2 regions of the Streptomyces sp. NPDC018263 genome follow, and region 1 is predicted to be linked to the other one. Evidence: riboswitches for the same ligand, from Rfam matches in the RefSeq annotation. Region 1 holds a riboswitch; the other holds the start of a gene.
The links. A riboswitch is a leader RNA that binds a small molecule or an ion and turns the genes downstream of it on or off. The one in region 1 is predicted to bind cobalamin.
Positions count from the first base shown of each region.

Region 2: it holds a riboswitch for cobalamin, as region 1 does, so the genes downstream of both, ACZ3HQ_RS01970 (ribonucleoside-diphosphate reductase subunit alpha) here and metE (5-methyltetrahydropteroyltriglutamate--homocysteine S-methyltransferase) in region 1, are expected to answer to the same signal.

Region 1 covers NZ_JBVHFA010000002.1:764,919-770,203, forward strand. Annotated here, with positions in the region: gene metE (5-methyltetrahydropteroyltriglutamate--homocysteine S-methyltransferase) at 1-2,297, opposite strand, end outside; cobalamin riboswitch at 2,462-2,679, opposite strand; gene ACZ3HQ_RS08365 (amidohydrolase) at 2,750-4,078, opposite strand; gene ACZ3HQ_RS08370 (thiazolylpeptide-type bacteriocin) at 4,264-4,437, shown strand; gene ACZ3HQ_RS08375 (TOMM precursor leader peptide-binding protein) at 4,549-5,285, opposite strand, start outside.
Region 2 covers NZ_JBVHFA010000001.1:432,305-437,589, forward strand. Annotated here, with positions in the region: gene mctP (monocarboxylate uptake permease MctP) at 1-755, shown strand, start outside; gene ACZ3HQ_RS01965 (GNAT family N-acetyltransferase) at 837-1,343, shown strand; cobalamin riboswitch at 1,407-1,532, shown strand; gene ACZ3HQ_RS01970 (ribonucleoside-diphosphate reductase subunit alpha) at 1,659-4,040, shown strand; gene ACZ3HQ_RS01975 (ribonucleotide-diphosphate reductase subunit beta) at 4,040-5,047, shown strand; gene ACZ3HQ_RS01980 (hypothetical protein) at 4,960-5,217, opposite strand.

The DNA of each region.
Region 1 (5,285 bases):
CGCACGGTACGGGCCGCCGCCACCAGGTTCTCCAGTGACGCCCGGGTCTCCGGCCAGGCGCGGGTCTTCAGGCCGCAGTCCGGGTTGACCCACAGCCGCTCGGCGGGGATCGCCTTGAGCCCGGTACGCAGCAGCTCGGCCGCCTCCTCGGCGCTCGGCACGCGCGGGGAGTGGATGTCGTACACGCCCGGACCCGCCTCGCGGGGGTAGCCGTGCGCGGCGAGTTCGCGGGCCACCTGCATGTGGGAGCGGGCGGCCTCCAGGCTGATGACGTCGGCGTCGAGGTCGTCGATGGCCTGGACGATGTCACCGAACTCGGCGTAGCACATGTGGGTGTGGACCTGGGTCTCCGGCCGGACGCCCGCCGTGCTGAGCCGGAACGCCTGCGTGGCCCAGGCCAGGTAGGCGGGCCGGTCGGCGGCGCGCAGCGGGAGCGTCTCGCGCAGCGCGGGCTCGTCCACCTGGATCACCGAAGTACCCTCCGCCTCAAGGTCGTTCACCTCGTCGCGCAGGGCGAGCGCGACCTGCCGGGCGGTGTCGCCGAGCGGCTGGTCGTCGCGGATGAAGGACCAGGCGAGCATGGTCACCGGCCCGGTCAGCATGCCCTTGACCGGCCGGTCGGAGAGGGACTGGGCGTACGTCGTCCAGCGGACCGTCATCGGCTCGGGGCGGGAGATGTCGCCGGCCAGGATCGGCGGGCGGACGTAGCGGGTGCCGTAGGACTGGACCCAGCCGTGCTGGGTGGCGAGGTAGCCGGTGAGCTGCTCGGCGAAGTACTGCACCATGTCGTTGCGTTCGGCCTCGCCGTGTACCAGGACGTCCAGGCCGGTCTTCTCCTGGAAGGAGATCACCTCCTGGATCTCCGTCTTGATGCGCTGCTCGTACCCGGCCGTGTCGATCCGGCCCGCGCGCAGGTCGGCGCGGGCGGTGCGCAGCTCGCCGGTCTGCGGGAACGAGCCGATCGTGGTCGTCGGCAGCAGCGGCAGGCGGAGATGGGCGCGCTGGGCGGCGGTCCGCTCGGGGTACGCCTGCGCGCGGCGGGCGTCGGCTTCCGTGACGGCTTCCGCCCGCGCCCGCACGGCCGGGTCACGGGTGATGGGGGACCCGGCGCGGGACGCCAGGTCGGCCCGGTTCGCGGCGAGTTCGGCGGCGATCGCGTCCGTGCCGTGCGCCAGGCCCTTGGCCAGAGTGACGATCTCGGCGGTCTTCTGCCGGGCGAAGGCCAGCCAGCGCAGGATCTGCGGCTCGATGCCCCGCTCGGGGGCGGTGTCCAGCGGCACGTGCAGCAGGGAGCAGGAGGCGGCCACGTCGACCCGGTCGGCCAGCCCGAGCAGCGTGCCCAGGGTGGCGAGGGACTTCGACAGGTCGTTGACCCAGATGTTCCGGCCGTTGACCACACCGGCCACCAGCCGCTTGCCGGGCAGCCCGCCGACGGCGGCGAGCGCGTCCAGGTCGGCGGCCGCGGCCTCGGTGAAGTCCAGCGCCAGCCCCTCCACCGGGGCCTTCGCCAGCACCGGCAGGGCCTCGCCAAGACGGTCGAAGTAGGAGGCGACCAGCAACTTCGGCCGATCGGGGAGCGCGCCCAGATCACGGTAGGCCCGCTCGGCCGCGTTCAGCTCGGCCAGGGTGCGGTCCTGCACCAGCGCGGGCTCGTCGAGCTGGACCCACTCCGCCCCGGCCGCGCGCAGATCCGCCAGCACCTCGGCGTACACCGGGAGCAGCCGGTCCAGCAGGGTCAGCGGGTCGAAGTCGGCGGGGACACCGGGCGCGGGCTTGGCCAGCAGCAGGTAGGTGACCGGGCCGACCAGCACCGGCCGGGCGGTGAGGCCCAGAGCCAGGGCCTCCTTCAGTTCCGTGACCTGCTGGGCGGAGTCGGCGGAGAACACCGTGTCCGGGCCCAGCTCGGGCACCAGATAGTGGTAGTTGGTGTCGAACCACTTGGTCATCTCCAGCGGCGCGATGTCCTGCGTACCGCGCGCCATGGCGAAGTAGCCGTCCAGCGCGTCGGTCTCGACGGCCGCCCGGTGCCGCTCGGGGATCGCGCCGACCATCACGGTGGTGTCCAGCACATGGTCGTAGTACGAGAAGTCGCCGGTGGGGACCTCGTCGATACCGGCCTCGGTGAGCGCCTGCCAGGTGGTGCGGCGGAGGTCCGCCGCGGTGGCCCGGAGGGCGTCGGCGGTGACGCGGCCCTTCCAGTAGCCCTCGATCGCCTTCTTCAGCTCCCGGTCCTGGCCCTGACGCGGGTAGCCGTACACGGTGGACCGTGCTGCCGCGGCTGCGGACTTCGGTGTCACGGAGATCTCCTTCACGAGATGAATCCCTGAGGTCCCGGCGACGGGACGAGCACGTGAAGGGGTGACGGCCAGCCGGGCCCGGCCCGCGCGCCGCGGCGCGGTGGTCCGTCTGGTTGCGTACGCCGACCCGCCCTCGAGGTCACCGGAACTCCGTACGCGAGCGGGTCGCGCACGGGCAGTTGGCAGGTCTTCGGACTCGCGGGCGCGTCCTCCCAGGAGGACACCTACTGACCGTCGCTTCCCAGCTCCGTACGTCGGACCCAGTGCGTATGACGGCGGTCGTTCCCGCTCACCGCTGCGGGGCAGTCCCGGATTCCCACCGGGTTCCCTCTTGCGACACCCCGCCTGGCGGACGGGGCGAACCAGCTACGGGGACCAGCCTACGGGCCGTGACCGCGCGCCGCCGGTGCCGTCCGGCATCCGGATGGTGATCCGGGCCACGCGGGCCGGACTCACCTCCCCGCCGGGTCCAGTTGGGCCAGCGCGGCCGTGACCAGGGCGGCCGTGCCGGTGCCCAGGGTGAGGCGGACGCTCGGGAGATAGCGCGGGGAGTGGTTATGGGGGAGGCCGCGGAACTTCTCGGCGGGCCCGGTGCCGGGCGCCGCCGCCCACTGGGTGGGGCCGACCGAGCCGAGCATCCAGTAGGCGCCCCGGATGCCGGGCCGGCCGTGCAGATGGCCGCCCGCGCCGGTGAGCAGCGGGAAGTCCTCCGTCGCCGACGACGCGGGCCAGCCGGTGACGCGGGCGGCGCCGAAGGCGGCCTGGTGGGCGGCGCGCACGGCCGCCGTGACACCAGGGTCGGGGCGGGTGACGCCGGAGCGGGCCAGCTCGCGCACGGTCACCCGGGGTGCCGGCGCGGCCGAGGCGGCCTCCGCGCGCACCACCCGCTCCACCGCCGCCGTGCCGCGGACCAGCGCCGCCTCCGACAGGGCGCGGACGGTGACCCGCAGCTCGGCGCGGGTGGCTATGACGTTCCCGGTGCGCCCGGCGTCCCCGGCGCGCAGCGAGGACGCGGTGACCAGCAGCCGCTCCGCCGGGTCCGTCTCCCGGGCGGCGACGGCCGGGAGCCGGGTCACCGTCCCGGCCGCCGCCAGCAGCGGATCGGCCGTCAGATGCGGGGTGGCCGCGTGTCCGCCGTCCCCCTCGAAGACCACCTCCATGGTCACGCTGCCCGCCATCAGCGGCCCGTCGGCGTGCGCCACCATCCCGGCCGGGAAGGCGGCGGTGTGCTGGGCGAGGACCACGTCGGGGGCGGTGATCCGGTCGTACAGGCCGTCCTCCAGCATGGCGCGGGCACCGCTCAGCGTCTCCTCGGCGGGCTGCCCGACCACCAGCAGCGTGCCGCGCCAGCGGTCCCGGTGCTCCGCGAGCCAGCGGGCCGCGGCCGCCGCGCAGGCCAGGTGGGCGTCGTGCCCGCAGGCGTGCATCACCGGCACCGGCCGCCCGTCCGGGCCGGGCGCGGTCGCGGTGCTGGCGTACGGTACGCCGGTCTCCTCGGCCACCGGCAGCGCGTCCAGCTCGGCGCGCAGCAGCACGGCCGGGCCGTCGCCGTTGGCCAGTTCGGCGGCGACGCCGTGCCCGCCGACCCCGCGCAGCACGCGGAAGCCGTCGCCCGCGAGCCGCTCCGCGAACCGGGCGGCGGTGCGCTCCTCCGCCCCGGACAGCTCAGGGTGCCGGTGCAGGTCGAGGTACAGCTCGGCGGTGGACGGCAGCAGGGCGTCCAGACCGGGCGGCACACCACCGCACGCGGTCACGGAGGGACGGGACTGGTCGCTGCTCACGGCGGGGGGCTCCAGGGGGTCGTCGTACGGGTGTCAGCGAAGTGACAGCCATCGGTCAGGGAGTTGATGTCGGACGCGCGTAGAAAGGGAGGTGTCGGGGGGCACGCTCCTCCGGCTGGTTCAGCGCACCACCGGACGGGGCCGTCCCGGCCGGCCGCAGGTCACCTGACCCGGAAGGAGCCACCATGGCTGACAACACCCTCGCCTCCCTCGCCCAGGAGATCCTGGACCTGGAGTCGGAGACCTTCGAGATCACCGACTACTCGGACGCCAGCGAGGTCATGCTCGGTTCGTCCACGAGCTGTTCCTCCACCAGCACCTGCTCCAGCACCACCAGCACCACCTCCTGCACCGCCTGACCCAGGCGTCCGCACCCACGGTCCCCGGTCCGCCTCGGCGCGCCGGGGGCCGCCGGTGTGCGCGGGCCCCTGAGACGGCCCGCGCGCCGACGAGCAGAACGCCTGCCCCGCTCACGGGAACGGATGCGGCACCCGCCGCAACTCCTCCTCCCCCAGCGGCGCCGGGACCATTCCCGCCCGGTACGGCGCGGTACGCAGCCTCGGCATGGCCAGGGCCCGCTGCCGCAGCCAGCCGAAGTCGATCGGCAGCAGCCCCGGAGCCAGCGTGGCCACCGTGCGCAGCCCCATCCGACGCTGCTCGGGCGTGGTCTGGTCGACGGCGATCACCTCGCAGCCCGCCTCGCCCAGCAGGTCCCGCACCAGCAGTAGATCGTCGCGGAGATCGCCGGTGCGCGGGCGCCGCTCCTCCCAGCCGGCGAACAGTTCCTCCGGCAAAGCCGTGCGGGGCGGCTTGAGATAGCCGGTGGCGTGGACCCGCATCGCGGGCAGCCCGAACAGCGCCGCGTGGTCCGGCAGGCGCTTCACCAGGTCGAAGTCCTCGGCCATGGCCGCGAGTTCGGCGGGCCGCTCGGCGACCTGGCCGGGCAGGTGGGGGATGTAGGTGAGGATCTCGGAGACCGCGGACTCCACGGCCGTCTCCGGGTCGAAGGAGGCGCCCGCCGCGAAGGCCAGGGAGCCCGGCGCGTCGTCGCGGCGGACCGCCAGCCCGGTGACCACCGGTACCGGGAGGTCCACCCGGTTGTCGAAGACATGCACGTCGTAACCCTGGAGCGCGGCCCGCGCCACCATCGCCCGGACGCCCGGTGAGCGCACCGCGTCCAGGTCGATCTCGGGGAGCGGGAGGTCGC
Region 2 (5,285 bases), on a different contig from region 1:
CCACGATCCTGCCGCTGTACTCCCTGATGCTCGGCCTGCTGGCCCTGCTGGGCTTCATGGCGATCGCGGCCGGGGTGAAGGTCACCAACGGGCAGCTCGCCATCCCGCAGTTGTTCGAGGACATGTTCCCGGACTGGTTCGCGGGCGTGGCCTTCGCGGCGATCGGGATCGGCGCCCTCGTCCCGGCGGCCATCATGTCGATCGCGGCCGCGAACCTGTTCACCCGCAACATCTACAAGGACTTCATCAAGCCCGACGCGACGCCCGAGCAGGAGACCAAGGTCTCCAAGCTGGTCTCGCTGCTGGTGAAGGTGGGCGCGCTGGTCTTCGTCCTCACCATGGACAAGACCGTGGCCATCAACTTCCAGCTCCTGGGCGGCATCTGGATTCTCCAGACCTTCCCGGCCCTGGTCGGCGGCCTGTTCACCCGCTGGTTCCACCGCTGGGCCCTGCTGGCCGGCTGGGCGGTCGGCATGCTCTACGGCACCCTCGCCGCCTACGGGGTCGCCTCCCCCACCCAGAAGCACTTCGGCGGCTCCGCCAAGGAGATCCCCGGCATCGGTGAGATCGGCTACATCGGCCTGACGGCCTTCGTCCTGAACGTCGTCGTCACCGTGATCCTCACCTTCGCCCTCAGGGCTCTGAAGGCCCCCGACGGCATCGACGAGACCTCCCCCGCCGACTACACCGCCGACGCGGGCGACCCCGGCGTGGAGGTCGAACTCCCCCCGGCGACGGCGGGCACCAGCCACTAGCAGTCCCCGCCCTCCGGCCACGGGCCGCCGTCACGCGAAAAGCGACGGCGGCCCGTCGCGTTGTCGTCCACACTGCCGGGCATGGACCTCGTCATCAGACCCGCCTACCGGGCCGAGTACACCGCCCTGGGTGAGATCACCGCGCAGGCGTATCTCGGGGACGGCCTGCTGGACTTCGGCGAGAGCGACGCGTACCTGGGCGAGCTGCGGGACGTGGCCCGGCGGGCGGCGCGGGCGGAGGTGCTGGTCGCCGTGCGCGGAAGTGTCCTGCTGGGCGGGGTCACCTTCGTCCCCGCCGGCGGCCCCCTGGCCGACATCGCGGAACCCGGCGAGGCCGAGATCCGGATGCTCGCGGTCGCGCGGGCCGGCCGGGGGCAGGGAGCCGGGGAGGCCCTCGTACGGAGCTGTGCGGACCGGGCACGGACCCTGGCGGGCTGCCACAGCCTCGTCCTGTCCACCCAGCCCGCGATGCACGCCGCCCACCGCCTCTACGAACGCCTCGGTTTCCACCGCACCCCGGCCCGCGACTGGAACCCGCTGCCGGGCGTCCTGGACCTCGGCCTGCTCACCTACGAGTTGACCCTCTGAAGCCACCGCGACACACAACAGACACAACATCTGGGGGTGACGTGACAGGGCGGCACTAGATGTATGCTCGTGCTCGCTGTCGTCGCAGGGGAATCCGGTGCGAATCCGGAACTGTCCCGCAACGGTGTACTCGCGTGCTTCGTGCATGCCAGCGTCAGTCCGAGGACCTGCCGACAGCGCGCGCCCGGCCGTCCGGTCCGGGTGCCCGAAGACGTCCGGGCCTCGTGGAGTGGGCCGGTGGACGCGACGCCGTGTGCGCTCGTGCCCCCTCATACCCTCCGCCTGGCCCCCGTGCCCAGCGAGGGAGAGCCCCACGTGACCATCGCGCCTGCCGATCCGGCTTCAGCCACCCCGGCGACCGAGGCCCCTGTGGAGAACGACGGCCCCGGCGCCGCGCTGCTGCGGACCCTGACCGAGCTGACCGCCGACCTCCCCGACGCGGACCCCGGCCGGGTCGCGGCCGCCGCGCTGCGCGGCCGGTCGGCGCGCGCCGACGAGGCGGAGCTGCGCGAGCTGGCCACCGAGGCCGCCGCCGGTCTGATCTCGGAGGACCCCGCCTACTCCCGGCTGGCCGCCCGGCTCCTCACGCTCTCCATCCGCGCCGAGGCCGCCTCGCAGGGCGTGACCCGCTTCACCGAGTCGGTGACCGTGGGCCACCGCGAGGGCCTGGTCGCCGACCGCACCGCCGACTTCGTGACGCTGCACGCCGCCCGTCTCGACGCCCTGATCGACACCGGCGCCGACGACCGGTTCGGCTACTTCGGCCTGCGCACCCTGTACAGCCGCTACCTGCTGCGCCACCCCCTCACCCGCAAGGTGATCGAGACCCCCCAGCACTTCATGCTGCGCGTGGCGAGCGGCCTGGCGGAGAACGACAGCGCCCCCGCCGTGGACGAGGTCGCCGCCCTGTACGGCCTGATGAGCCGCCTGGACTACCTGCCGTCCTCCCCCACCCTGTTCAACTCCGGTACGCGGCACCCCCAGATGTCGTCCTGCTACCTGCTGGACTCCCCGCTGGACGAGCTGGACTCGATCTACGACCGCTACCACCAGGTCGCCCGCCTCTCCAAGCACGCCGGCGGCATCGGCCTGTCGTACTCCCGCATCCGCAGCCGGGGTTCGCTGATCCGGGGCACCAACGGCCACTCCAACGGCATCGTGCCGTTCCTGAAGACGCTGGACGCCTCGGTGGCCGCGGTGAACCAGGGCGGGCGGCGCAAGGGCGCGGCGGCGGTGTACCTGGAGACCTGGCACTCCGACATCGAGGAGTTCCTGGAGCTGCGCGACAACACCGGTGAGGACGCGCGCCGTACGCACAACCTGAACCTCGCGCACTGGATTCCGGACGAGTTCATGCGCCGGGTCAACGCCGACGAGCCCTGGTCGCTCTTCTCCCCGGCGGACGTGCCCGACCTGGTCGACCTGTGGGGCCCGGAGTTCGACGCGGCCTACCGCAAGGCCGAGGAGGCGGGCCTGGCGAAGAAGACCATGCCGGCCCGCGAGCTGTACGGCCGCATGATGCGCACCCTCGCGCAGACCGGCAACGGCTGGATGACCTTCAAGGACGCCGCCAACCGCACCGCCAACCAGACGGCGCTGCCGGGCAACGTGGTCCACTCCTCCAACCTGTGCACGGAGATCCTTGAGGTCACCGACGACGGCGAGACCGCGGTCTGCAACCTCGGCTCGGTGAACCTGGGCGCCTTCGTGGCCGACGGCGACATCGACTGGGAGCGGCTGGACGAGACCGTCCGCACCGCCGTGACCTTCCTCGACCGGGTCGTGGACATCAACTTCTACCCGACCGAGCAGGCGGGCCGCTCCAACGCCAAGTGGCGCCCGGTGGGCCTGGGCGCGATGGGCCTCCAGGACGTCTTCTTCAAGCTGCGCATCCCCTTCGACTCCCCCGAGGCGAAGGCGCTCTCCACGAGGATCGCCGAGCGCATCATGCTGGCCTCCTACGAGGCGTCCGCCGACCTCGCCGAGCGCAACGGCCCGCTCCCCGCCTGGGAGCAGACCCGTACCGCCCGGGGCGTGCTGCACCCCGACCACTACGGTGTCGAGCTGACCTGGCCGGAGCGCTGGGCCGCGCTGCGCGCCCGGATCGCCGAGGTCGGCATGCGCAACTCGCTGCTGCTGGCCATCGCGCCGACGGCCACCATCGCCTCCATCGCGGGCGTGTACGAGTGCATCGAGCCGCAGGTGTCCAACCTGTTCAAGCGCGAGACGCTGTCGGGCGAGTTCCTCCAGGTCAACGCGTACCTGGTGCAGGAGCTGAAGAACCTCGGCGTGTGGGACGCCCGCACCCGTGAGGAGCTGCGCGAGGCCAACGGCTCGGTGCAGGGCTTCGCCTGGATTCCCGAGGACGTGCGCAAGCTGTACCGCACGGCGTGGGAGATCCCGCAGCGTGGCCTGATCGACATGGCCGCGGCCCGTACCCCGTTCCTCGACCAGGCGCAGTCGCTGAACCTGTTCCTGGAGACGCCGACCATCGGCAAGCTCTCCTCGATGTACTCCTACGCCTGGAAGTCGGGTCTGAAGACCACGTACTACCTGCGTTCGCGCCCGGCGACCCGGATCGCCCGTGCCGCGGGCCGCGCCCAGGAGACCAAGACCATCCCCGTCCAGCAGGCGGCCGACCCCGACGCCGTCGCCTGCTCCCTGGAAAACCCCGAGTCCTGCGAGGCCTGCCAGTAATGACCGACAAGAACCTTCTGGACCCCGGCTTCGAGCTGACGCTGCGTCCGATGCGCTACCCGGACTTCTACGAGCGCTACCGGGACGCGATCAAGAACACCTGGACCGTCGAGGAGGTCGACCTCCACTCGGACGTCGCCGACCTGGCGAAGCTCTCCCCCGAGGAGCAGCACCTGATCGGCCGCCTGGTGGCGTTCTTCGCCACGGGTGACTCGATCGTGGCGAACAACCTGGTGCTGACGCTGTACAAGCACATCAACTCCCCCGAGGCGCGGCTCTACCTGAGCCGGCAGCTCTTCGAGGAGGCCGTGCACGTCCAGTTCTATCTGACGCTGCTCGACACCTACCTGCCCGACCCGGAGGACCGCGCGGCCGCGTTCGACGCGGTGGAGAACATCCCCTCCATCCGCGAGAAGGCCGAGTTCTGCTTCAAGTGGATCGACTCGGTCGACAAGCTGGACCGGCTGGAGACCAAGGCGGACCGCCGCAAGTTCCTGCTGAACCTGATCTGCTTCGCCGCGTGCATCGAGGGCCTGTTCTTCTACGGCGCCTTCGCGTATGTCTACTGGTTCCGCAGCCGTGGCCTGCTGCACGGCCTGGCCACCGGCACCAACTGGGTGTTCCGCGACGAGACGATGCACATGTCGTTCGCCTTCGACGTGGTCGACACCGTGCGCAAGGAGGAGCCGGAGCTGTTCGACGAGCAGCTTGAGCAGCAGGTGAAGGACATGCTCCGGGAGGCCGTCGAGGCCGAGCTGCAGTTCGCGCGCGACCTGTGCGGTGACGGCCTGCCCGGCATGAACACCGAGTCGATGCGGCAGTACCTGGAGTGCGTCGCCGACCAGCGCCTCACGCGCCTGGGCTTCGCCCCGGTGTACGGCTCGGAGAACCCGTTCTCCTTCATGGAGCTGCAGGGTGTTCAGGAGCTGACGAACTTCTTCGAGCGCCGCCCGTCGGCGTACCAGGTCGCGGTGGAGGGCACCGTGGACCTGGACGAGGACTTCTGAGCCTCCTCTCGCTCCGAGCCTTGACGTCCGCGGTCCTTCTGGGCCTGCCCGAGCTGTCGGTCGACGCGCCGGTCGCGCACGATGCCGATCACCGAGGGCAGGACCAGGAGGACCAGGATGCCGAGAGTGGCGGCCATTCCGATGAGACCTTCGATCTGGTTTCCGTTCATGTCATCAGCCTCGCGCTGAACGCTCCTGTCCAACACTGGCAGGACTGCCGTGGGCCCTCGAATTCCTG